4 regions of the Kitasatospora sp. NPDC056531 genome follow, and region 2 is predicted to be linked to each of the others. Evidence: riboswitches for the same ligand, from Rfam matches in the RefSeq annotation. Region 2 holds a riboswitch; each other region holds the start of a gene.
What was found. A riboswitch is a leader RNA that binds a small molecule or an ion and turns the genes downstream of it on or off. The one in region 2 is predicted to bind cyclic di-AMP.
Positions count from the first base shown of each region.

Region 1: another riboswitch for cyclic di-AMP. It lies ahead of ACFQ87_RS42400 (CAP domain-containing protein); the one in region 2 lies ahead of ACFQ87_RS43815 (LysM peptidoglycan-binding domain-containing protein).
Region 3: another riboswitch for cyclic di-AMP. It lies ahead of ACFQ87_RS24165 (transglycosylase family protein); the one in region 2 lies ahead of ACFQ87_RS43815 (LysM peptidoglycan-binding domain-containing protein).
Region 4: another riboswitch for cyclic di-AMP. It lies ahead of ACFQ87_RS27455 (peptidoglycan DD-metalloendopeptidase family protein); the one in region 2 lies ahead of ACFQ87_RS43815 (LysM peptidoglycan-binding domain-containing protein).

Region 1 is NZ_JBHTTU010000153.1:243-5,849, reverse strand. It holds gene ACFQ87_RS42410 (hypothetical protein) at 160-1,020, opposite strand; partial or broken gene ACFQ87_RS42405 (IS200/IS605 family accessory protein TnpB-related protein) at 1,385-3,028, shown strand; gene ACFQ87_RS42400 (CAP domain-containing protein) at 3,079-4,092, opposite strand; cyclic di-AMP (ydaO/yuaA leader) riboswitch at 4,095-4,263, opposite strand; gene ACFQ87_RS42395 (helix-turn-helix domain-containing protein) at 4,743-5,360, opposite strand; gene ACFQ87_RS42390 (cupin domain-containing protein) at 5,432-5,607, shown strand, end outside.
Region 2 is NZ_JBHTTU010000190.1:231-5,513, forward strand. It holds partial or broken gene ACFQ87_RS43805 (NAD-dependent epimerase/dehydratase family protein) at 1-256, opposite strand, end outside; gene ACFQ87_RS43810 (hypothetical protein) at 555-995, shown strand; gene ACFQ87_RS43815 (LysM peptidoglycan-binding domain-containing protein) at 1,392-2,051, opposite strand; gene ACFQ87_RS43820 (hypothetical protein) at 1,969-2,154, shown strand; cyclic di-AMP (ydaO/yuaA leader) riboswitch at 2,128-2,329, opposite strand; gene ACFQ87_RS43825 (hypothetical protein) at 2,598-2,960, opposite strand; gene ACFQ87_RS43830 (MFS transporter) at 3,666-4,880, opposite strand; partial or broken gene ACFQ87_RS43835 (AraC family transcriptional regulator) at 4,947-5,283, shown strand, end outside.
Region 3 is NZ_JBHTTU010000030.1:81,982-87,588, reverse strand. It holds gene ACFQ87_RS24185 (helix-turn-helix transcriptional regulator) at 1-153, opposite strand, end outside; gene ACFQ87_RS24180 (ATP-binding protein) at 572-1,111, shown strand; gene ACFQ87_RS24175 (DUF397 domain-containing protein) at 1,447-1,710, opposite strand; gene ACFQ87_RS24170 (hypothetical protein) at 2,268-3,218, shown strand; cyclic di-AMP (ydaO/yuaA leader) riboswitch at 3,744-3,945, shown strand; gene ACFQ87_RS24165 (transglycosylase family protein) at 3,932-5,173, shown strand; gene ACFQ87_RS24160 (hypothetical protein) at 5,435-5,607, shown strand, end outside.
Region 4 is NZ_JBHTTU010000038.1:34,238-39,844, forward strand. It holds gene ACFQ87_RS27440 (MarR family winged helix-turn-helix transcriptional regulator) at 145-603, shown strand; gene purB (adenylosuccinate lyase) at 781-2,211, shown strand; gene ACFQ87_RS27450 (MFS transporter) at 2,219-3,673, opposite strand; cyclic di-AMP (ydaO/yuaA leader) riboswitch at 4,076-4,250, shown strand; gene ACFQ87_RS27455 (peptidoglycan DD-metalloendopeptidase family protein) at 4,253-5,371, shown strand.

The DNA of each region.
Region 1 (5,607 bases), on a different contig from region 2:
CGTCCTGCCCGGACGCCGCGCCCCTGACGGCGCGGCGTCCGGGACCTGCTTGCGGAGCTCACTCCAAGTCCCGCAGCCAGAGGGGCACTTGGCTCCCTCTCCGGCGTGACCGGAGGGGGTTGCCCCGGCCTTGCGGCCGGACTTTCGGTGCGCCCGGTCTCAGCGCTGGGACTCGCAGGCGAAGACCGTCTTGCCGACGGCCGTCTGCAGCGGGGTCAGGCGGTCGACGAGCTGCTGGCGGTCGGTGGCGCGGCCGTCGTTCCACTGGCCGAGGGTGGCCAGCATCGCGCGGCCGGCGCCGGTGAAGGCCTGGACCATGCCGCTGTCGGCGGGCAGGACGGGCAGCCCGGAGGCGGGTGGCGGGGCCTGGGCGCCGACCTCGAAGTCCTCGAAGTCCATGGTGAGTTCGGTGACCAGGTGGACGGTGTCCTGCGGGTCCTTCATGGTGAACAGGGCCAGGTTGAACTGGTTGTTCTGCGGGTCCTTGTAGAGGGCGATCTGTTCGCCCAGGCAGCCCTTGCTCGACTTGATCAGGGCGATCAGCCGGGGGCCGACCGAGTCGGGCTGGGTGCACGAGGCCAGGGTGGCGGAGCCGACCTTGGTGTAGACGGTGCCGTCGGCCGCCTTCACCTCGGCGGGGAAGACCTGGTCCAGCGGGATCTGGGGCCGGCCCGCGGCGGCCGGGGCGCTTGAGGTGGCCCGGCCGGTCGGGGTGGCCTCGGCGGAGGCGGCGGCGGGGGCCGCGGTGCCCGGGGCGGTGGCCGGCGCGGAGGCGGCGGCGGTGGGGGCGGTGTCCTCGGCGGGCTGCAGCAGTTTGAAGCCGAGGACGGTGAGGGCGGCGGCGCCGAGGGCCAGGGCGAGGTTGCGCGGCCAGACCCGCTTGGGCGGCGGGTCGCCGGCCGGGCGGTGCACGTTCTTCTCCGAGATGGTCGCGGCCTTGACGAAGTCGTCGTCGAGGGTGACGTTCCACTGCTCGTCGTCTGGTTTGTCCTGGCCCGGGGTCGGGTCGCCGTTTCGCATAGCGACGTACCGTAGCGATCACGACGTGCACATACGACACTCAGATAATCACATCTTGATCACCTTCGGGGGCCCGGGCCGTACCCGCCGCGGCGGGTGGGCCAGCGGCCGCGGAAGCGGGTGGCGGCCGAACTCAGCCGTGCCGGCCGGGGCGATCCCGCTGCGCCCCGGCCGGCCGGCACCGCTGCGGGGCGGTACGGCGTAGGGCCCGGTGGATCGGGGTTTGTGAACTGCTGGGGATTGAGGTCGTTTTGGTGCGCATAAGTGTCCACAAGTGCCTTTTCAATCACGGCTTGTTGGATCGATGAGACGACTGTCGGTGGTGTGTGTGAGGGTGGTGGCACTGACTGGGAGGAGGGATGGCATGACTGGGCCGAAGAGGAAGCTCCGGTCAATCGACGCGCCGTTCGTTTCCCTTGGCCCGTCGGGTGTGACGGTCCGTGACCGTCTCAAGGGCCTCACTCCCGAGGACGAGAGGGTGCTGCGGCTGGTCGGCGGGCACATGGGGGCTCTGGCGTCGAAGGACCTGAAGGCGCGCTGCGCGGACGGCCTGGAACACGGCAACGGGACGTGGGCCGCGCGCAGACGTGACCTGACCGTGGAGTCGTCGTCGCGCTGGGCCGGGAGCGTCACCAAGGCGACGCACGACCAGTGGGCGCTGTCGCGTCGTGGGCAGGCCGCGTACCTGGACGCGTTGGACACAGGCATCCGGATGCTGCGCCACCGTCTGTCGTTGCCGGTCAGGCAGAAGGGCACCAAGCACGCGCCTGGCGGCTTCCGGTCCAGGCACGAGCGGTTCGTCAAGTCCCGCCGTCTTGCGGCCCTTGAGGAACGGCGTGCGCAGGTCGCGGCTGATCGTGAGGTCGGGTGCGTGCGGGTGGTGCGCGGCGGGCGGAAGCTGCTGAACACCCGGCACAACCTGGCGGCGGCGAACCTGACCGAGGCCGAGTGGCGGGCGCGGTGGGAGGCGTCCCGCTGGTTCTTGTCCGCCGATGGGGAGTCGGGGAAGCGGTTCGGGAACGAGACGATCCGGGTCACCCCGCAGGGGGAGGTGTCGATCAGGCTGCCCGCGCCGCTCGCCGGGCATGCCAACGCCGCCAGCGGCAGGTACGTCCTTGCCTCGAAGGTGGCGTTCGCGCACCGGGGTACCGAGTGGGCCGACCGGATCGAGGGTAATCGGGCGGTGGCCTACCGCATCCACCTGGACGTGGCCCGGGGCCGCTGGTATCTGGACGCCTCCTGGACCCGGCCCGTGGTGCGGACGATGCCGCTGGAGGCGGCCCGCGCGGCCGGGATGGTCGGGGTGGACACCAACGCCGACCACTTCGCCGCCTGGCACCTCGACGCCCGCGGCAACCCGGTCGGCGAGCCCCGCCGGTTCCGCTACGACCTGACCGGCACCGCCACCCACCGCGACGCCCAGGTCCGCCACGCCATCACCCGGCTCCTGCACTGGGCGAAGCGGTGCGGGGTGAGGGCGATCGGCCTGGAGAACCTGGACTTCACCGCCGAGACCACCCGCGAGAAGCACGGCCGCCGCAAGCGGTTCCGGCAGCTCGTCTCCGGCATCCCCACCGGCCGGCTCCGCGCCCGGCTCGTGTCCATGGCCGCGGAGCTGGACATGGTCATCGTCGCCGTGGACCCCGCCCACACCTCCCAATGGGGCGCGCAGCACTGGCAGAAGCCGCTCGTGACACCCACCCGCCCTACCACCCGGCACGATGCCGCCAGCATCGCGATCGGGCGACGCGCCCTCGGACACCCGATCCGGCGACGGACGGCACCGCCCCACGACGACCGGAGCGATCGTCGTGGGCATCGGACCGTCCAGGCCCCATCGGGCATCCGAGGGCGTGAGGAGACCCGCCGCCCCGTCACGGACCGCGCACACGATGCGCGCCGCCGGACGGGGACCACGAGAACGCGGGCGACCAGTCGGGCATCCACCACCGTTCGGGATGCACGCAGTGATCAGACCTGGGTCCAAGACTCACTCCTGATCACTTAATTGGAACGGTTCGTGGTCAGGGGCCTCGTCCTACGTCCTTGACGGACGGGTCAGTTGGAGAAGTCCTGGGTGAGCCAGACGGTTCCGCTGGCGTCCCGGTGGACGGCGATGCCGATGTGGGTGAACTCGCTGCTGAGGATGTTCTTGCGGTGGCCGTCGTTCGGCGGCGTCTCGTTCAGCATGTCCTGGGTCAGGCTGACCGCCATGGCGGCGATGTCCTGGGCCGAGGTGGAGACCCCGTTGCCGTAGCCTATGTTCTCCCCGACGGCGTTCCACTGGACGCCTGCGGCCGTCTCCCGCGCCCCCAACTCGGCCTCGCCCGGGCACTGGTGGGACATGCCGCAGCCGCCGGCCATCGTCTGGTCGTGGGCCCCGGCGCTGCTGGTCAGCCCCGACGTGATGGTGTAGGCGGGCAGGCCCTGGGCGGCTCGCGCCTGGTTGATCAGTTTGAGGACCTGCTGCACGGCGTCCGAGCTCGAACCGGTCTGCGCGGCCGGGGCGGTGGGGATGGCCGCGGGGGCGGGGGCGTGCGTGGCCGGGGCGGACGGGGACGACGGGGACGACGGCGCGGACGTGTGGGACGCCGGGGTCGGAGCCGGAGCGGAGGGCCGCGCCGAGTGGGAGCCCTGGGGCTCGCCGCCGGGTCGCGCGGCCGCGGATTCCGGAGCGCGGGAGGCCGCGGATTCCGGGGCGCCGGAGGCCGGGGCGCCGGATTCCGGGGCGCCGGAGGCCGGGGCACCGGAGGCCGGGGCACCGGAGGCCGGGGCGGACGGCGACGGTGAGGCTTGCGAGGCTTCGGCCGGGGCCGCAGCGGAGGGCCCCGCGGCGTCCGGGTCGGCCTGGTGGCGGCGCTGACCATCGGAGTCGCTCTGGTGCCGGTGCTGGTGGTGCTCCTGCCACCCGGCGTGGCTCGCGTACGTGTGGGAGCCGGGCGCGGCGGAGGCTCCGCTCGCGCTCAGCAGCGGCAGCATGAGGCCGGCGCCGGCGATCCCGACGGTGGCGGCCAGACGCGGGGTGTGTCTCCGGCGCGCACGGCGATGCCGGCCGGTACCTGAAGTCAGCATGGGGCGTCCCTCTGCGACGCCTGCGAGGTGAGCTGTCGGGTTCGGGCCGTGAGGTAGCCCGGCCGCACGCAGCGGCTTCACCCCTAGCCACACCCGTCTCGTCCGTGAACGGACCGAGCAGGGCGCGGCGAACTACCTGGTTCCCCCGCTCCTGCCCGGTGCACTGCTCGACGTCCGGCCGACCGGTGGACAGGACTCGGCGTCCCGGCGGCAGGGTCCGCAGGTGCGAACAGGTTGCACGCTAGGCAGATCGAGCCGGAAGACACAAGTTCGTATCACGCACATCACATGGACATTCAGCGAAGATCTGATGAAATGCCAAATTAGCTGACAAAGCGCCGCATAAATACCCTAATCGGACAACTCTCCCGGCTGTCGATGCCGGTCGCGACGGCCGCCGCCCGGGGGGCGGGGGCGCACAAGGCAGCTCGCGCGTCACCCCTGCCGATCACGCCTGGTATCTGGAGATCGACGCCCCCGTCCCCATGCCCGAGCCGAAGGAAGAGGGAGAAGGCTGACTTGGAGCTGGCTGGGCAGTGCACCCGGGTCCGCCCTCGCCCGGGCCGGCGCCCACGACTGTGCCGACGCCCTGCTCGCCGACCTCGCCCTCCTCGGCGATCACAGCTCCGAGCCCGCCGAGCACCTGGGACTCAGTCGACGCGGGCGCTGCCGAAGGTGCGGCGGTAGGCGCCGGGGGTGGTGCCGAGGGCGGCGCGGAAGCGGCGGCGCAGGTTGACGGCGGAGGCCAGGCCGACCCGCACGGCGACGGCCTCCACCGGCAGGTCGGTCTGCTCCAGCAGAGCCCGGGCGGCGTCGACGCGCCGGGCCAGCAGCCACTGGCCGGGGCTGGTGCCCAGCTGCTCGGCGAAGCGCCTGGCCAGGGTGCGCCCGGAGAGCCCGGCTCGGGCGGCGAGGTCCTCCACGGCCAGCCGCTCCCCCAGGTGCCCCTCGGTCCACTCCAGCAGCGGGGCCAGCGACTCGTCCGCCCGGGCGGGCACCGGGGAGCCGGGCGGCTGCCAGCCGGGGACGACCACGGTGTCGGCCCGCTCCAGCGCCTCCAGGCCCGCGTCGACCAGCAGTGGGACGCCGAGGGTGGTCGGCACCGGGCCGGGGGTCCGGGTGCACAGGGTGAGGTCGTAGTGGGAGGGCAGTCCGGCGCGTTCGGTGCCGAAGGCCTCGGCGGCGCAGGCGAGTTCGAACGGCGCCTGGGGTGCGCCGAGCAGGGCCACCACGCGGTGGCGGGCCGGGTTCGGGGCGGAGGCGTCCATGGCAGGAATGTACCTGAGGATGTCTTTTGGGACTCTGGGGCGGTGGGGGCGGCGGCGGCCACAGTGGGGGCATGAGCGAGAACGACGTGAACGACGTGAACGACGGGCTGAAGACGACGCTGCTGGCAGGGGACGTGGAGCCGGTCGAGGTGGGGCCGGGGATCGTGCGGCGGCGGCTGACGGCCACCGGGTACGCGCGCGGCTGGCTGATCGACTTCGCGCCGGGCAGCCAGTGGCCGGAGGTGGA
Region 2 (5,283 bases):
GCACCCGGGAGTCCATCATGGCCCGCCGGTTCTGCTCCGTGTAGCGGCAGTTGACGCTACGCCCGGCCAGGTTGACCACCACGTCGCTGCCGTCCACCTCCGCCGCCCAGGACCCGACGCTCCGCCCGTCCCACCCGACCTGGCTGGGCCCGGCGGGTCTGCGGCTGAGGACGACGACCTGGTGTCCGGCGGCCGTCAGGCTGCGGTCGAGCAGGCTCCCGAGCGCGCCGGAGCCGCCGGGAATGACGATCTTCATGAGTTCCCCCTCATCTCCCATCTTCGGCTTCGAGCCTAGCGCGCTAATTGAACACGTTCAAATTTGCCTCGCGGGGCAACCGCCAGCCGCCGACGGCGGACACCGTCGCGCCGGAGATCGCGCCCCGGGTGTTCCGGTCCACGAGGTTTGACGGACCGTTTCCGGTCAGATATGGCGATCGTTCGATCCAGATCTATCGGGGAACTGATCACCGCCGCTAAGGTGCGGCGCGTCCCGTTGTTACGCCCTCCCGTGCCGCTCCGACGGCGGGGAGACGACCGATCGGAACGATGTCGCCGTGACCACGATCCTCCGCCAGCTGATGACCCGCGCCGGAAGGGCGGCCGCGACGGTCGCCGTGCTCGCGGCCGCCCTCGCCGGCACGACGGCCGGCACCGCCTCGGCGGCCGGCGGCTGGAGCTGCTCCGGGGCACCCGTCCCGAACGGCTACGTCATCACCATGTACAACCCCGGCGGCTGCAACAACCACGGCGCATGGTTCCAGCAGCCCGCCCAGAACCGCCTGTGGACCTGCTCCGGCTCGCCGATCGTCTCCGGCTACGTGCTGACGAACTACGACTCCCGAGGCTGCAGCGGCGTCGGCGCCTGGTTCCACGAGCTGGTCCGCAACGGCATCTGGACCTGCCCGTACTCGCCCATCCCGGCCGGCTACCGCAGCACCACCTACGACGCCCGCGGCTGCGGCGGCCTCGGCGCCTGGCTCACCGCCAAGGCCTGAGAAGCGGGGCCCGCCGACGGAGGCGACCCCTTGGTCGCCCCCCCGTGCGGCCACCGACGGCAAGCTCCTGACGCTCGGCCTTCGCACCGGCGACGCGCGTTCTCCGGGCGCCCCGTCGGGTCGCGGGACCCGGGATGCATCCCGCCAGGAACCACACCGACTCGCCTGCCAAGCCCGCTCGGTGCACCCGCCCTCCCGCCGGGCGCACCGCGTGGAGGGGTCAGACCGCGCCGCGGTCCCGTCCGGACCCCGGGTACGCCGACGGCCCGGCTCACGCACCGCGACGTGAACCGGGCCGGTCAGGTGGCCGCTCGGCAGCCCGTCAGCCGCCGTACATCCGGCCGACGGGCGGTACTCGCTCGGACCCATCGGTTCGAAGAGGCCGATCAGGTCCGATCAGTACGCGTTGTGCACCTGCCAGAACGCCCAGGCGGCGTTCGGGCTGCCGTAGACGGTGTTCATGTACTGCAGGGCCCACTTGAGCTGGGTGGCGGGGTTGTTCTGCCAGTCGGAACCGGCCGAGGCCATCTTGTTGCCGGGCAGCGCCTGCGGCAGGCCGTAGGCACCCGAGCTCGGGTTCGTGGCGTGGATGTTCCAGCCGCTCTCGTGGCTGATGATCTGGTCGAACGAGGCCAGTTGGTTCGCCGGGACGATCGAGGCCGCGAGCGCCTGCAGCGCGGCCGGGGTGTTGGCGACCGGAGCGGCCGGGGTCGCGGCCAGCGGGCTGGCGGCGGCCGGCTTGGCCGGAGCCGCGGCAGGCGCCGGGGCGGCCCCGCCCAGGGTCAGGTGCTGGCCAGGGTAGATCTTGCCCGGGCCCTTGGTCAGCACGGACTTGTTGAGGTCGTAGAGCTTCTGCCAGCCACCCTGCACGTGGTGCGCGGTGGCGATCTTGGTGAGGGAGTCACCGCTCTGGACGGTGTAGCCGGCGGGCGCCTGCGGGGCGGCGGCCGGGGCCGAGTGCACCGGGGCGGACTTGACCGGGGCGGACTTGACGGGGGCGGCGTTCGCGGCGGTGGCGGCGACCACCGGGATGCCGGCGCCGACGCCGACGACCACGGCGGCCGCGACGATGCGCTTGACGGAACCGACAGCGAACAGGCTGGGGCGAGCGTTGACGGGCAGCATGAAGAGCGATTCCTCTCACACGCCTGCGAGGTGAGCTGTCGGGTTCGGGCTGGAGTTGCCCGGCCGCACAGAGACGCGGCTTCACCCCTAGCCCCGCCGGAACCAGTCCGGATGAGGCGACTTACCTGTGGGTCCCCCGCTCCTGCCGCGGTGCTTCATGGATGCACGTGCCCGCCCGATCCGGCGGCAGGATTCGGCGTTCCGGAGAGCGGGGTTCGTTTCGTACGGAGACGAACGAGAAGGACCGTAAACGGCACGGAGCCAATAGCACAAGCCCTCGTGAGCTGGGTCACGGTCCGGCCGGATTGTCCGAATGATCCGCAATAGCGCTTGATAACGATTCGGCAACGCCCCTATGAGTGCGTGTCAGCGCGGGCCGCCGCACCCAGTGCGGCGGCCACCGCCCGATGGCGCGCCGTGCGGGTCGCAGGTCCGGGCCGGCGCGCCCGCCCTTTGGCGCGTCGACCTGACCAGTGGTCAGCCCGCCCGCCAGCCCTGCGCGCCGACGCCGTCCGGCACCTCGGCTGCCGGATCGTACGGGGTGCGGGTGTGGACGAAGCCGGCCCGGTCCAGGTGGTCGACCGCGCCGTCGGCCCGGCGCACCACACGCAGCGGCTCGCCCGCGCAGTAGCCGTCCAGCCCGGTCCAGGTCCCGTCCGGCTCGGGCCGGAACCGTGAGGTACGGGCCGCACCGCCCAGCGCTGTGAGCTCCAGCACACGGCCGGCTCGCAGGTGCAGCGCGACCGCGCTGGCGCCCCAGTACCAGGGGCCGGTCTGCGCCAGCAGTTCCTGGTCGGCGTCGGCGAAGGGCCACCAGGGCTCGGGGATCCCGCGGCTCATGCTCGGCGGTGATCGCGATCAGGTCGCGGGCCAGCCGGCCGAGGTTGAGGCCGGCCGTGGTGTTGGCGAGCGTGACGGCCACCACATCGTCCTGCGAGCTGAACAAGAGCGAGACGAGAAAGCCGGGCATCGAGCCGCCGTGGCCGACCAGCAGCCGGCCTTCCACCTGCTGGAGCTGCAGCAGGCCGTAGCCGGCCGACCCTGGGGGTGGGCCCAGGCAGCCGGGCGGGAGATCCGTAGACCGATTGCCGCGCCTGGCCGTCGTCGGCCCCGGCAACCGCGGGAGCGACGAGCCTCACGGCGGCCACCGTCCCCGCCGTGTCCTCGACGTCCAGCAGCAGACCCATCAACGCTTACGCAGCCTCAGGAACATCGGCGCAGGAAGCAAGGTCACTCCCGGCGCGAACCCGTTGCGACCTCGAAGGAGACGAAGCCTCGGCCAAGGCCGCCTCCACCCACTCACCATCTCTGACACAACCAGACAATCTCATGCCTCACGAAGAAGATCGAACCCGGATCGAGGGCGTGTCCAGTGAACGGCTCTTACAAGATTCTCGTAGTCGGTGATCGCTTCAACCGGCGTGTGGTGTCGGCTTGTTGGCGGTGGCAGGCTGGCTGTGTGTGTTGTCACGGTGGGGGACCTGCTGCCGCAGCCGGCCGCGGTGCAGGTCGAGCAAGTGGAGACCAGTGGGGATCTGCTGCGGATCACGGCCCGGACCAGGGATGACGCTCCGGCGGTGTGTCCGGGGTGCGGGCAGTCGCCGCTTCCGTCTCCGGCACCGCAGGCTCCGGCAGGCTGCGGAACAGCGCCCAGCTCAGCACCGGCATCACCACCAGCGGTAGCAGCGCCGTCCGCAGGGAGGTCGCGTCCGCGAGGGCTCCGATCAGCGGGCTGGCCAGGCCGCCGATGCTGACCGTCAGCCCGAGGGTGATCCCGCTCGCGGTGCCGATCCGGCTGGGCAGGTAGTCCTGCCCGAGCGTGACCTGCAGCGAGAACGGCACGTACAGGCCCGCTGAGGTCAGCGCCACGAACAGGTACAGCGCCGGGCCCGGCACCAGCAGCACCCCGGCCACCGCCACCGCCGCGACCAGGTACGACCAGCGCGCCACCGCGACCCGGCCCCACCGGTCCGCCAGCGCCCCGCCCAGCACCGAACCCACCGCGCCGCCCGCGTACAGCACCACCAGCGCCGCGGTGCCGGCCGCCGTCCCGCCGCCGAGGCGCTGGGTGGCGAACAGGGACAGGAAGGTGCTCAGGCCGACGAAGGCGATCGAGCGGCACACCACGGCCAGCGACAGCTTCACGAAGGAGGCCCGGTCGTCCCGGCCCGCCTTCCGCACCGCGCCCTCCCCGGCGGCGCGCCGCCGCGCCAGCTCGCGCAGCACCGGCGGGCACAGCGCGGCGCCCGCCAGGGCCGGCAGCAGGAGCAGCGGGGTCAGCCGCAGCCCGCCGGTCCCGACCACCACGGCGACCAGCAGCGGGGCCGCCGCGAAGCCCAGGTTGCCGCCCAGCGAGAACCAGGCCATCCCCCGGTGGCCGGCCCCGGCGCCCTGCGCGACCGAGCGGGCCACCTGCGCCGATTCTGGGGGGTAGGCGGCCACCCCGACGCCGGACAGCGCCACGCAGGCGAGCGTCGGCCCGTAGGAGCCGCCCACGCCGCTGAGCGCGATGCCCGCGCCGCCCAGCAGTGTGCTGACCGGCAGCAGCCAGGGCAGCGGCCACCGGTCGGTGAGCGCCCCGAACAGCGGCTGCGCCACCGAGGACAGCAGCGAGGCGGCCAGCACCACGCCCGACACGGCGGCGTAGCCGTAGCCGCGCTCGGCCACCAGGAAGGGCACCAGGGCGGCCACCGCACCCTGGTAGACGTCCACGCAGGAGTGTCCGACGGACAGCAGTGCGATCGACGTATTCTGCGACAGCCGTTTCGTCATCCGGACATGCTCGGGCCAGCACATCCTGTCGGACTTCCGATAATCTGCCAGTCAATGTCGAAGATCCGCCACGATCCCGTCGCCCCGACCCGCGCCCAGCTGCTGCCCTCCGGCACCGGGATCGACGCCCACCGCCACGACGACCACCAGATCGCCTACGCCGCCCGGGGCGTGGTCGCGATCACCACCGACGCCGGCTCCTGGGTCGCCCCCGGCAACCGCGCGCTCTGGATCCCGGCCGGCACCATCCACGCCCACCAGGCGCACGGCGAGCTCGAACTCCACCTCGTCGGCCTGCCCGCCACCGACAACCCGCTGGCCCTCGACCGGCCCACCGTCCTCGCCGTCGGCCCGCTGCTGCGCGAGCTGATCATCGCCTACACCCGTCCCC
Region 3 (5,607 bases), on a different contig from region 2:
GAGCTCCATGCGACTGATCTTGGACTCGGAGGCGCGGATCGCGTAGCCCGCGTCCTCACGGGTGATGCCGCGCGCCTCGCGCAAGCGGCGCAGCTGGGAGCCGAGGAGGATCCGGCGGACCATCGAGCCGCCGCCCGGCTGAACTGTGGTCATGCGGTCGAAACCTCCACCTAGGGCAAACAGCGCACAGTCTGCCATCAGTTGAGCGCTCACGGTGCCGATACTGACGGATGTTCCTATCAGTTCTGCACTCCGCACACCAGGATGCACGTGCATCCGGCGCTTGCATATGCCAATAGTGCGACTGCACGTGAATCGACTCTTGCATCTGCAGTGAGCGCACACCACCATGGTGCACGTGCACCTGCACATCCCTGGCAATCCCGCGGGCTCCGCGTCGACCCCACGCGCGACTCCGTGCACCGACCCGGCGGCGTCCCCCGCGTCATCGGGCGTTCGAGTGCGCGCGCGCCTGGTCGAGGGGGCGGCCGAGCGGCCGAGCGAGTCGGAGGTGACCGGCATGACCCCGGCGGGTCCAGCCGTGTCCGCCCCCTTATGGGAGGAGCTCTTCATGAGCACCGGTACGGCTTTGGCGGTTGACCCCCATGTGGTCACCTGTACGCTCGCTCCTCGCTTCGAAGCCGTGAGAACCGCGCGCGACTTCGCCCGGACCGCTCTTCAGCGCTGGGGCCTGATGGAGCTGTTCGACGATGTCGCGCTGGTGGCCTCGGAACTCGTGACCAACGCGCTCCGGCATGCGATCGGTGCAGGGCCCGACCCGTCGGGCGGCCGCCCGGGCGAGTACGACTTTCCCGTACAGCCGACCCTGGAGGGGCGGCTGCCGATCCGAATAAGCCTGGTGCACCGCGCACCCCAGGTGGTCTGCGCGGTGAGCGATCCGAGCAGCATCGGACCGATCGCCCGGGAGGCGGACTTCGTCGCCGAATCCGGCCGGGGGCTGCACCTGGTGGAGTCGTTCAGCCGCTCCTGGGGCTGGCACCCTCTGGGCAGCGGCAAGGTGGTCTGGGCCATGTTCGAGGCGGAGCCGGCCCAGGGCGGCGGACTCGACGGACGTGTCGAAATCGGTGGACGGCACCGGCGCTCGGCCTAGCGCCGTGCGGCGCGCGGCCGGCTCGGGGACGACCCGGGAGGACCACGCCCCGGGCCCTTCCGCCGGCCCCTCGGGCCCTTCGACACCGGACCGCCTCCGCCTCCGCCTCCGCCTCCGGCACCCCACGCCGGGCACTCCGACCCGTGCGCCACGCGCCCGGACCTGCGCGTCACAGGCCCCGGCCCGCGCACTGGAGACCCTGGCCCGCGCGTTACAGGCCCCGGCCAGGCACGACCCGGCCCGGCCCCACCCGCGGGAGCGCCCGCGGGGAAAAGACAAAGGCCGTCGTGGTGTCAGCACCCACGACGGCCCCCCGATGGTGAAGCGGCGACCGGTCAGACCGCCAGGTGGTCGAACTCCCCGTCCTTGGCCCCCAGCAGCAAGGCGGCGATCTCGGCCCGGGTGTAGATGAGCGCCGGACCGTCCGGGAAGCGCGAGTTGCGCATCGCCACGTCGCCGCCGGGCAGGGCCGCGAACTCGACGCAGTTGCCCTGGGAGTTGCTGTGTCGGCTCTTCTGCCAGACCACCCCCCTGAGGTCGGCGGCGGCCATCCCGTTGTAGGCGTGGTTCGAGCCGTGCGTGTCCTGCGAGTCGTGCATAGAAGTCTCCCGAAGAGCTCCGGAGTTGTCGTCCAGCGCGGCGCCCCGGCACCGTCGAAGGAGCGGACCGGCCCCGTACCGGTCCGGCACAACGCCTCACTTGACGCGATGATAGCCGCAGTGCACGTGCATCAGCACGGGACATTGCAGGTGCACGAGGCCTTTTGCCGGCGGCCTCGAACTCTTCACGGACCCTTCTCCTGACGGTACGTAAACGGACATAGCCGACTGAATCGACGAGATCTCGATAACCGGCCGTGAGCGGCCCCCCGCTGAATGTTGATCTTCGAACGCCGGGAGTCGCACCGCCGTGACCCTCCGTCAGGCCGCCCTTCGACTGTGAGACATCTCACGCGCCACAGGTGCAACGCGACGCCCCACGGGACACGTCGAGGCAACTACGTGCGTCCGCGCCGGGGTTGGGTGAGGAATGTCCGGATTGTAGGCAAACCGCCCGGACCGGGACGGCGGAGACACGACCCTCGCACCGCGACCACCCGAAACCCGTACGGCAGCCGACTGCAGCCCTGACGGGCTGATGTCCTACGATCTCCGGCATGAGCACCGCAGCCATCCCGGGCGCGCCACTGCCCGTCCGCACTCCAGGCTCCCGTGCGCGGGGGCGCCATCGCCGTCCCGAGCGCCCCGAGATCCGCACCGGCTCGCCGGCCCTGGTGCTCGCCGTACCCGCGACCGCCGGGCCCGAGTCCCGCTCGGTCGTCGAGGAACTGCTCTCGATCGTCCGCAGCGAGCACGCCGGCGTCCAGGCCGCGGTCGGCTACCTCCCGACCGGCGACGCCGAGGGCGAGGGCGGGGAGGACCGCACCGTCGCCGAGCTGCTGGCCGAGGCCGCCGAGGCCGGCCTGGCGGCGCCCGTCGTGGTGCCGCTGGTGCCCGGGCCGCACGACTTCCTGACCGGGCTTCACGCCCTCGCCGCCGAGTACGGCGCGACCGTCACCGACACACTGGGCCCGCACCCGCTGTTGGCCGAGGCCGTGCACGTGCGGCTGTCCGAGGCCGGGCTGGCCCGGGCCGACCGGGCCCGGCTGTTCGCCATCGCGACCGCCGCGGACGGCGTGGTCCTGACCACCGTCGGCGGCGAGGACGCGGCCGCCGCGGCCGGCATCACCGGCGTGCTGCTGGCCGCCCGACTGGCCGTCCCGGTCGTCGCCGCGGCACTCGACGTCCCCGGCTCGGTGGCCGACGCCGTCAACCACCTCAAGGAGACCGGCTCCCAGCGCCCCGCGCTGGCCCCGCTGGTGATCGGGCCCGAGGCGGACTCGGAGCTGCTCGCCACGGCCGCCGAGGAGACCGGCTGCCCGTCGGCCGCGCCGCTGGGCGCCTACCCGGCCGTCGGTCAGCTGATCGCCTCCACCTACCTGGCCGCACTGCCGACGCCGACGCCGGAGGAGCTGGCCCGGGCCGAGGCGGAGGCCGCGGCCGCCGCCGGGGCCCAGGAGGGCTCCCGCGGCGCCCACGCGGCCGCCCAGGGGTCCGTGGAGGCCTAGCGGGCGGCCCGCGACCGCCGTCACACACTCCCCGCCGTACCCAAGGGCCCGGAACGACTGCGTTCCGGGCCCTTCGGCTTGCACCGGCCTGCCCTGCGGCCCGCCCTTTCCGCCGCTCCTCCACCCGCCCTCGTTCATTTTCTTCGGCTCGCCCCGCAGCTTGTCCAGGTACGGGAATTACAGGAGCTTCGGGAGTTACAGAAGCATAACGGCCAATAGGCCGCTATGTCCGTTTTGTCGCTTTTGAGCGTAAATGCCGGGCGCGCATTCCGGCGCTCGATTCACGACTACTCCCCTGTTGCGCCCGACGCGCCATCGCACACTTCTACACTCCGTCACTTCACTTCTGAAGCGGAGACAATTGCGGGAATCCACAGCAGCGTTGCTGAAAAACGATCATTTACGATCATGATCCGTGTCCAATTTGACAGTTTCCACTAAACCGTGATGCGCGTCACAGATATTTGCAGTTTGAACTTAAGTCCGCTTAACGTGCTCCCCAGTTCGTAACCACACGGACCCAGTTCATCCGCAACGCCGAGTCCTGCCGTCGGATGTCCTGGCAGCGCGAAAACGCACCACGGCAGGAGCGGGGGAACCACAGGTAAGTCGCCCCGGGCCGCTCCTCGGAACGGTCCAGGGCTAGGGGTGAAGCCGCGTCCACAGCGCGGCCGGGCAACTCCAGCCCGAATCCGACAGCTCACCTCGCAGGCGTGGGAGAGGACCGCGTCTTCATGCTGCCCACCAACGGCGCCCGCCCGTCCGGCCGTACCCGTCGCGTGATCGCCGCCATCGGCGTCGCGAGTGTCGGTCTCACCATCCCGTGCCTCACCACCGGCACCGCCAACGCCGCCCCCGTCGCCACCTGGGACAAGGTCGCCCAGTGCGAGAGCAGCGGCAACTGGAGCATCAACACCGGCAACGGCTTCTACGGCGGCCTGCAGTTCACCTCCAGCACCTGGGCCGCCTTCGGCGGTACCGCGTACGCCCCGGAGGCCAACCAGGCCACCAAGGACCAGCAGATCGCCATCGCCGAGAAGGTCCTCGCCTCGCAGGGCCCGGGCGCCTGGCCCGTCTGCTCGGTCCAGGCCGGCCTGACCAAGGGTGGCGCCCCGGCCGCCGTCGACACTTCCGCCGGCACGGCCGCCAAGCCCGCCGCCAAGCCCGCGCAGAGCCAGGCCCCGGCCGCGAAGCCCGCCAAGCCGGCCGCGCCCGCCCAGGAGCAGGCGCAGTCCTCCACCGACTACACCGTCGTCGAGGGCGACTGGCTGTCCTCGATCGCCTCGAAGAACAACGTCCAGGGCGGCTGGCAGCACCTGTACGACCTCAACCGCGCCACCCTGACCGAGGGCCCGGACACCATCTACCCCGGCCAGCACCTGACCTTCGGCGACGGCGACAAGGCCCAGGCCGACAAGTCCTCCTCGTCCACCTCCGGCTCGAACTTCGGCTGGTTCAACCGCTCCCAGAAGGCCGGCCAGGCCGCGAACGGCGGTGCCGTGAACGCCAAGCCGATCGCCCAGACCCAGGCCTCGAAGCCGGCCTCGAAGCCCGCTGCCAAGCCGGTCGCCAAGCCGGTCGCCCAGGCCGCCACCGGCAGCATGGCCGCCGCGGTGTCCTTCGCCGAGTCCAAGGTCGGCCAGGCCTACGTCTACGGCGGCACCGGCAACGGCGGCTGGGACTGCTCCGGCCTGACCCAGGCCGCGCTGCGCGCCGCGGGCATCAACATCCCGCGCGTCGCCGCCGACCAGGCCGCCGCCAGCACCCACGTCTCGCTGGACAGCCTGCAGCCGGGCGACCTGCTGTTCTGGTCGAACAACGGCCAGAACTCCGGCGTGTACCACGTCGCGATCTACATCGGCGGCGGCAAGTACATCGAGGCGGCCAACCCGAGCTCGGGCGTGCGCGAGCAGACCATCGCCAACTGGGCCCCGGACTTCGCCGGCCGGGTCTGAGCAACGGCCCACGGGCCCAGACGCCCACAACCCACGGGCCCGCAGCCCACGGGCCCACAGCTGACGGACAACAGCGAACAGCTGACAGGTAACAGATTTCAGATAACAGAATTCAACATCTGTCAGCCGTCATCCGAACGCTGACCACCCGCCACCCCCGGGGAGAGTCTGGTCGCTCCTCCCCGGGGTTTCGGCGTATTCGCATGGTGAAACCCCGCCCCGACGGGCATGCTGCTGCTCTGCACCCGAGGAGGAATCAGCATGGCCCAGGTCACCATCACGCTCGACGCGAACCTCGCGATAGACGCGATGCTGCTCTCCGGCACCAAAAGCCCGCAGGACGCGGTCGAACTGATCCTGCGCGACTACCTGGCCCGCGGCCGCCGCACCGAGACCAGGACCGGCGACGCGGCCGACGGCCACCGGCTCACCGC
Region 4 (5,607 bases), on a different contig from region 2:
GTTGTGATGCGGCCCTGATCCGCCGGGATGCGGTGCTGATCCGCTCCGGTTCTGCTCCGAATGGCGGGACTGTGAGGCGACTCGCCGACGGTTGCCGTGGTCAAAGCTTGAGTTACTGAAGCAGTGGGTCGTACGCTGGGCCCCATGGGTTCGACCTCGACGACGACCGTACCGACCAACGCCGAGCTGATGGAGGCGTTGGCCGCCGTCGGCGCCGCGTACTTCCAGGACTTCGCGGCGGCCGCGGCCCGGCACGGGCTCTCCTCCTCGCAGGCCAAGGCGCTGGGCTCAGTGCAGGAGCCGGTGCCGATGCGGGCGCTGGCCGGGCGGCTGGGCTGCGACGCGTCGAACGTGACCGGGATCGTCGACCGGCTGGAGTCGCTGGGCCTGGCCAACCGCGCGGCGGCGGCCGGTGACCGCCGGGTGAAGATCGTGGTGATCACGGAGGAGGGCCGGGAGATCCTGAACCGCATCCGCGGTGAGATGGCCCGTACCCATCGGGCCTTCGAGGCGATGACCGACGAGCAGCGGGTCGCCCTGCACTCGATCTGCGCGCAGGTCCTGCCGGTGCTGGCCGGTCGGACGGGCGGCGCGCAGCAGTAGCGGTCCGCCCGGCGCGATGGTGGCCAAGGTGCCGACGGGCGCGGGCGGTTCGGCGGGCGATTGGGCGGGCGGTTCGGCGAGCGGAACGGCGAGTCCGTCCGGGCCGCGTTCGGAATCCGGCCCGGCCGCCCCAGCCGCCGACGTTCGGCGTGACCTCGGCTGTTAGGCTTGCGAAGCGTGAGCGCGAAGCCCCAGATCCCCAATGTCCTGGCCTCCCGGTACGCCTCGGCGACCCTGGCCCAGCTGTGGTCCCCCGAGCACAAGGTGGTCCTTGAGCGCCACCTGTGGCTCGCCGTCCTGAAGGCCCAGCAGGACCTCGGTGTCGAGGTGCCGGCGAACGCCGTCGCCGACTACGAGCGGGTGATCGACCAGGTCGACCTCGGCTCGATCGCCGCCCGTGAGCGGATCACCCGCCACGACGTGAAGGCCCGCATCGAGGAGTTCAGCGAGCTCGCCGGCCACGAGCAGATCCACAAGGGCATGACCTCCCGGGATCTGACCGAGAACGTCGAGCAGCTGCAGATCCGCCAGTCCCTGGAGCACGTGCGGGACCGTACGGTGGCCGTGCTGGTGCGCCTGGCCAGCCTCGCCGCCCAGCACTCCGAGCTGGTCATGGCCGGCCGCTCGCACAACGTGGCCGCGCAGGCCACCACCCTGGGCAAGCGCTTCGCGTCGATCGCCGACGAGCTGCTGGTCGCCTTCCGTCGCCTGGAGGAGCTGATTGCCCGCTACCCGCTGCGCGGGATCAAGGGCCCGGTCGGCACCGCCCAGGACATGCTGGACCTGCTCGGCGGCGACACCGAGAAGCTGGCCGAGCTGGAGCGCCGGGTCGCCGGGCACCTCGGCTTCGAGAACGTGCTGACCAGCGTGGGCCAGGTCTACCCGCGCTCGCTGGACTTCGAGGTGCTCACCGCCCTCGTCCAGCTGGCCGCCGCGCCGTCCAGCCTGGCCAAGACCATCCGTTTGATGGCCGGCCACGAGCTGGTGACGGAGGGCTTCAAGGAGGGCCAGGTCGGCTCCTCTGCGATGCCGCACAAGATGAACACCCGCTCCTGTGAGCGTGTCAACGGCCTGGCCGTGATCCTGCGCGGCTACGCCTCGATGACCGGCGAGCTGGCCGGTGACCAGTGGAACGAGGGCGACGTCTCCTGCTCGGTGGTGCGCCGGGTCGCGCTGCCGGACGCCTTCTTCGCCTTCGACGGCCTGCTGGAAACCTTCCTGACCGTCCTCGACGAGTTCGGCGCCTTCCCGGCCGTGGTCGAGGCCGAGCTGGACCGCTACCTGCCGTTCCTGGCCACCACCAAGGTGCTGATGGGCGCGGTGCGCGCGGGCGTCGGCCGGGAGACCGGGCACGAGGTCATCAAGGAGCACGCCGTCGCCTCCGCGCTGGCCATGCGCGCGGGCGCCCGGGAGAACGAGCTGCTGGACCGACTGGCCGCCGACGAGCGGATCCCGCTGGACCGGGCGGCGCTGGACGCGCTGCTGGCCGACAAGCTGTCGTTCACCGGTGCGGCCGGGGCGCAGGTCGCCGAGGTGGTCCGCCAGGTGGAGGCCGTCGCGGCGGCCTACCCGGAGGCGGCCAAGTACGCGCCCGCCGACATCCTCTGACGCGGCGTCAGTTGTCTGGCGAGGGCCCTGCCACCGTTCCGGTGGCGGGGCCCTCGGGCGTCTTGGTGTGTCCGGGGTCGAGCGGCGGGGTGGTGGTGGCGCAGGGCCAGTCGCAGTTCGGCTCGGCCACCGGGTGCTCGTCCGGGGTGAGCACGTTGCCCCGGACGGTGACGAAGGCGATCAGCCCGCCGCAGGCCAGCAGGCCCGCGCAGATCAGCATCGCGGTGTGGAAGGCGGAGTCCACCGAGGACGGCACCCGGTAGGCATCGCCGCTCAGGCCGGCCAGCGCGGGGAGGGCGGCCACCGCGAGCAGGCCGGCCGCGCGGGCGGCGGCGTTGTTGACGCCGCTGGCGATGCCCGCGTGCCGTACGTCGACGGCGGCCAGCACCGTCGCGGTCAGCGGTGCGACCAGCAGGGTCATCCCGCTGCCCATCACCGCGACGGCGGGCAGCACGTCCGCCCAGTAGGAGGAGCCGGGGCCGGTGCGCAGCATCAGCAGCACCCCGGCGGCGCAGAGCAGCGGGCCGACGGTGAGCGGGATGCGCGGGCCGATCCGCTTGCCGAGGCGGCCGGCGCGCGCCGACAGGGTCAGCATCAGCACCGTGATCGGCACCAGGGCGAAGCCCGAGACCAGGGGCGAGAAGCCGGACACGATCTGCAGTTGGACCACGAGCAGGAAGAACACCCCGCTGAAGGCCGCGTAGACGCAGAGGGTGACCAGGTTCACGGCGGTGAACAGCCGGGACGAGAACAGCCCGAGCGGCAGCATCGGATCGGGCACGCGGCGCTCGACGGCGACGAAGGCGGCGCCGAGCAGCAGGCCGATCGCGCCGGTGAGCCAGACGGCGGGGGACAGGCCCTCCCCTGCGGCGGTGAGCGCGTAGGTGATCGCGCCGAGGGCGAGTGCGGCGAGCAGTGCGCCGGGCACGTCGAAGCGGCCGGAGGCGGACTCGTCGCGGCTCTCCGGGACGTAGCGGGAGGTGACCGCGATCACGGCGGCGGCCAGCGGCAGGTTCAGCAGGAAGATCCAGCGCCAGCCGGGGCCGTCCACCAGCCAGCCGCCGAGGAAGGGGCCGATGGCCGCGGACACCCCGCCGAGGCCGGACCACAGGCCCACCGCCGCCGAGCGGTCGTCAGGATGGAAGACGGCCTGGAGCATGGCGAGCGAGCCAGGGGTGAGCAGCGCCCCGCCGATGCCCTGGACGGCGCGGGCGGCGATCAGCACGTTGATGTTCGGGGCGAGGGCGCAGGCCGCGGAGGCGGCGGCGAACCAGACCACGCCGATCAGGAAGACCTTGCGCCTTCCGTACCGGTCGCCGAGCGCGCCGCCGAGCAGGATCAGGCCCGCCAGGGTGAGCAGATAGGCGTTCAGCGTCCATTGCAGGGACGCCAGGGAGGCACCGAGGTCGGCGCCGATCCGGGGCAGGGCGACGTTCACCACGGTGCCGTCGAGCAGCGCCATGCTGGAACCGAGCACCGTTGCCAGGAGAACCCAGCGGCCCTGCGCGGTGCTCAGGCGCAGGGTGCCGGCCGTTGAGGTGGCCACGGCCTGATCCTGCGCCCGGCGGGGTGCACGTGACAAGGGTCACCGGGACGGTGTGTCCGGGGTGGTCGGTGCGTGAGCGGACGGTCACTCTGGGCCGCCGAGGTCGGCGAAGGGTCGTGGATCAGTGGCGCCGAGTGAATGGATTGTGTACGCACTGTGCTGCGGGTCATGCGGAGGGTCACCGCGCCCCGGAGGGTTGTCGCCGGTTCAAGAGATCGACATTGCTTCACCCGAACGGATGGGTTTTAGTTCAGCGACTACCTGGCCAGCCCGGGTGGACCCACCGGGTGGAACGCCGAGTCCTGCCGCTGTCCGGTGGTTCGAACTGAGCTCTGCACGGCAGGAGCGGGGGACCCACAGGTAAGTCGCCGGACCGGAGGTCCGCGCTGTTCAGCGCGAACGTCCAGGACCGGCTTGGGGTGAAGCCGCGCATGCGGCCGGGCAGCTCCAGCCCGAACCCGACAGCTCACCTCGCAGGCGTCGGAGAGGAATCCCATGCCTGCTCAGGCTCGTCGTATCGCCCTGCCCCGCGCCGCCCGCATCGGCATCGCCACCGCCGTCACCGGTGTCTCCTTCGCCCTGCCGCTCGTGACCACGATGAGCGCCCAGGCCCACAACGCCCCGGCCGCCTCGGTCGTGCAGCACGCCGCCGCCGTCGACGCCGAGTCGGCGGCCCCGGCCGCCGCCCACGAGGGCTACCGCGTCGTCGGCGGCGACAGCCTGTCCAAGATCGCTGACGCCAGGAACGTCGAGGGCGGCTGGCCCGCGTTGTACGAGCAGAACCGCTCGGTGGTCGGTGCCGACCCGAACCTGATCTTCCCGGGTCAGTGGCTGTCGCTCGCGGCCCACGCCGATGCCGCCGCCCAGTCGGCTGCTCCGGCCCAGCTGGCCGCTCCGGCCGAGCCCGCGGCCCCGGCCGAGCCCGCGGCCCCGGCCGAGCCCGCGGCCCCGGCCGAGCCGGCCGCTCCGGTCACCCAGAGCGCCGCAGCTGCCGCAGGCGCTCAGGTGCAGGTTCAGACCGAGGCCGCCAAGCCGGGCGCCCAGGTCCAGACCCGGATTCAGAACGCCGCTCCGGCTAAGGCCGTCGCTGCCGCCCCGGCTAAGGCCGTCACCGCCGCTCCGGCTAAGGCCGTCGCTGCCGCCCCGGCTAAGGCCGTCACCGCCGCTCCGGCTAAGGCCGTCGCTGCCGCCCCGGTCGCCGCCACCTTCGGCTACGTCGCCCCGCTGGCCAACCCGGTGCTGGGCGAGGCCTACGGCGTGGCCGGCTCGATGTGGGCCTCCGGCCACCACACCGGCCAGGACTTCGTCGCCTCCACCGGCACCCCGGTGCGCGCGGTCGCCAACGGTGTCGTGGTGAAGGCCGGCAACGGCGGTGCCTACGGCAACGAGGTCGAGATCAAGCTCGCCGACGGCAAGTACGCCCAGTACGCGCACCTCTCCGTGATCGGTGTGAAGATCGGTCAGACCGTCACCGTCGGCCAGCGGCTCGGCCTCTCCGGCGCCACCGGCAACGTGACCGGCCCGCACCTGCACTTCGAGATCCGCACCGGGTCGGAGTACGGCTCGGACATCAACCCGGTCACCTACCTGCGGGCGCACGGCGTCGCGCTCTGACGCTGCGCAGACCCTGTTCGGACCCCGCGCTGACCGCGGGTTTCAGGAACCACCGCTGGTGCGGGGCGAATCGACCGCCCGGGATGGTCATGTCGGGTGACCGCTCGACCGGGTGATCGCCGCACTGGTGGACATGGGCGCGGGACACGCCCAAGGCCGGCCCGGCTTCGCGAGGACCCCTCGTGGAGCCGGGCCGGCCGTTGCCGTTCGCGGCTCCGGATGAGTTCGAGTGGTCG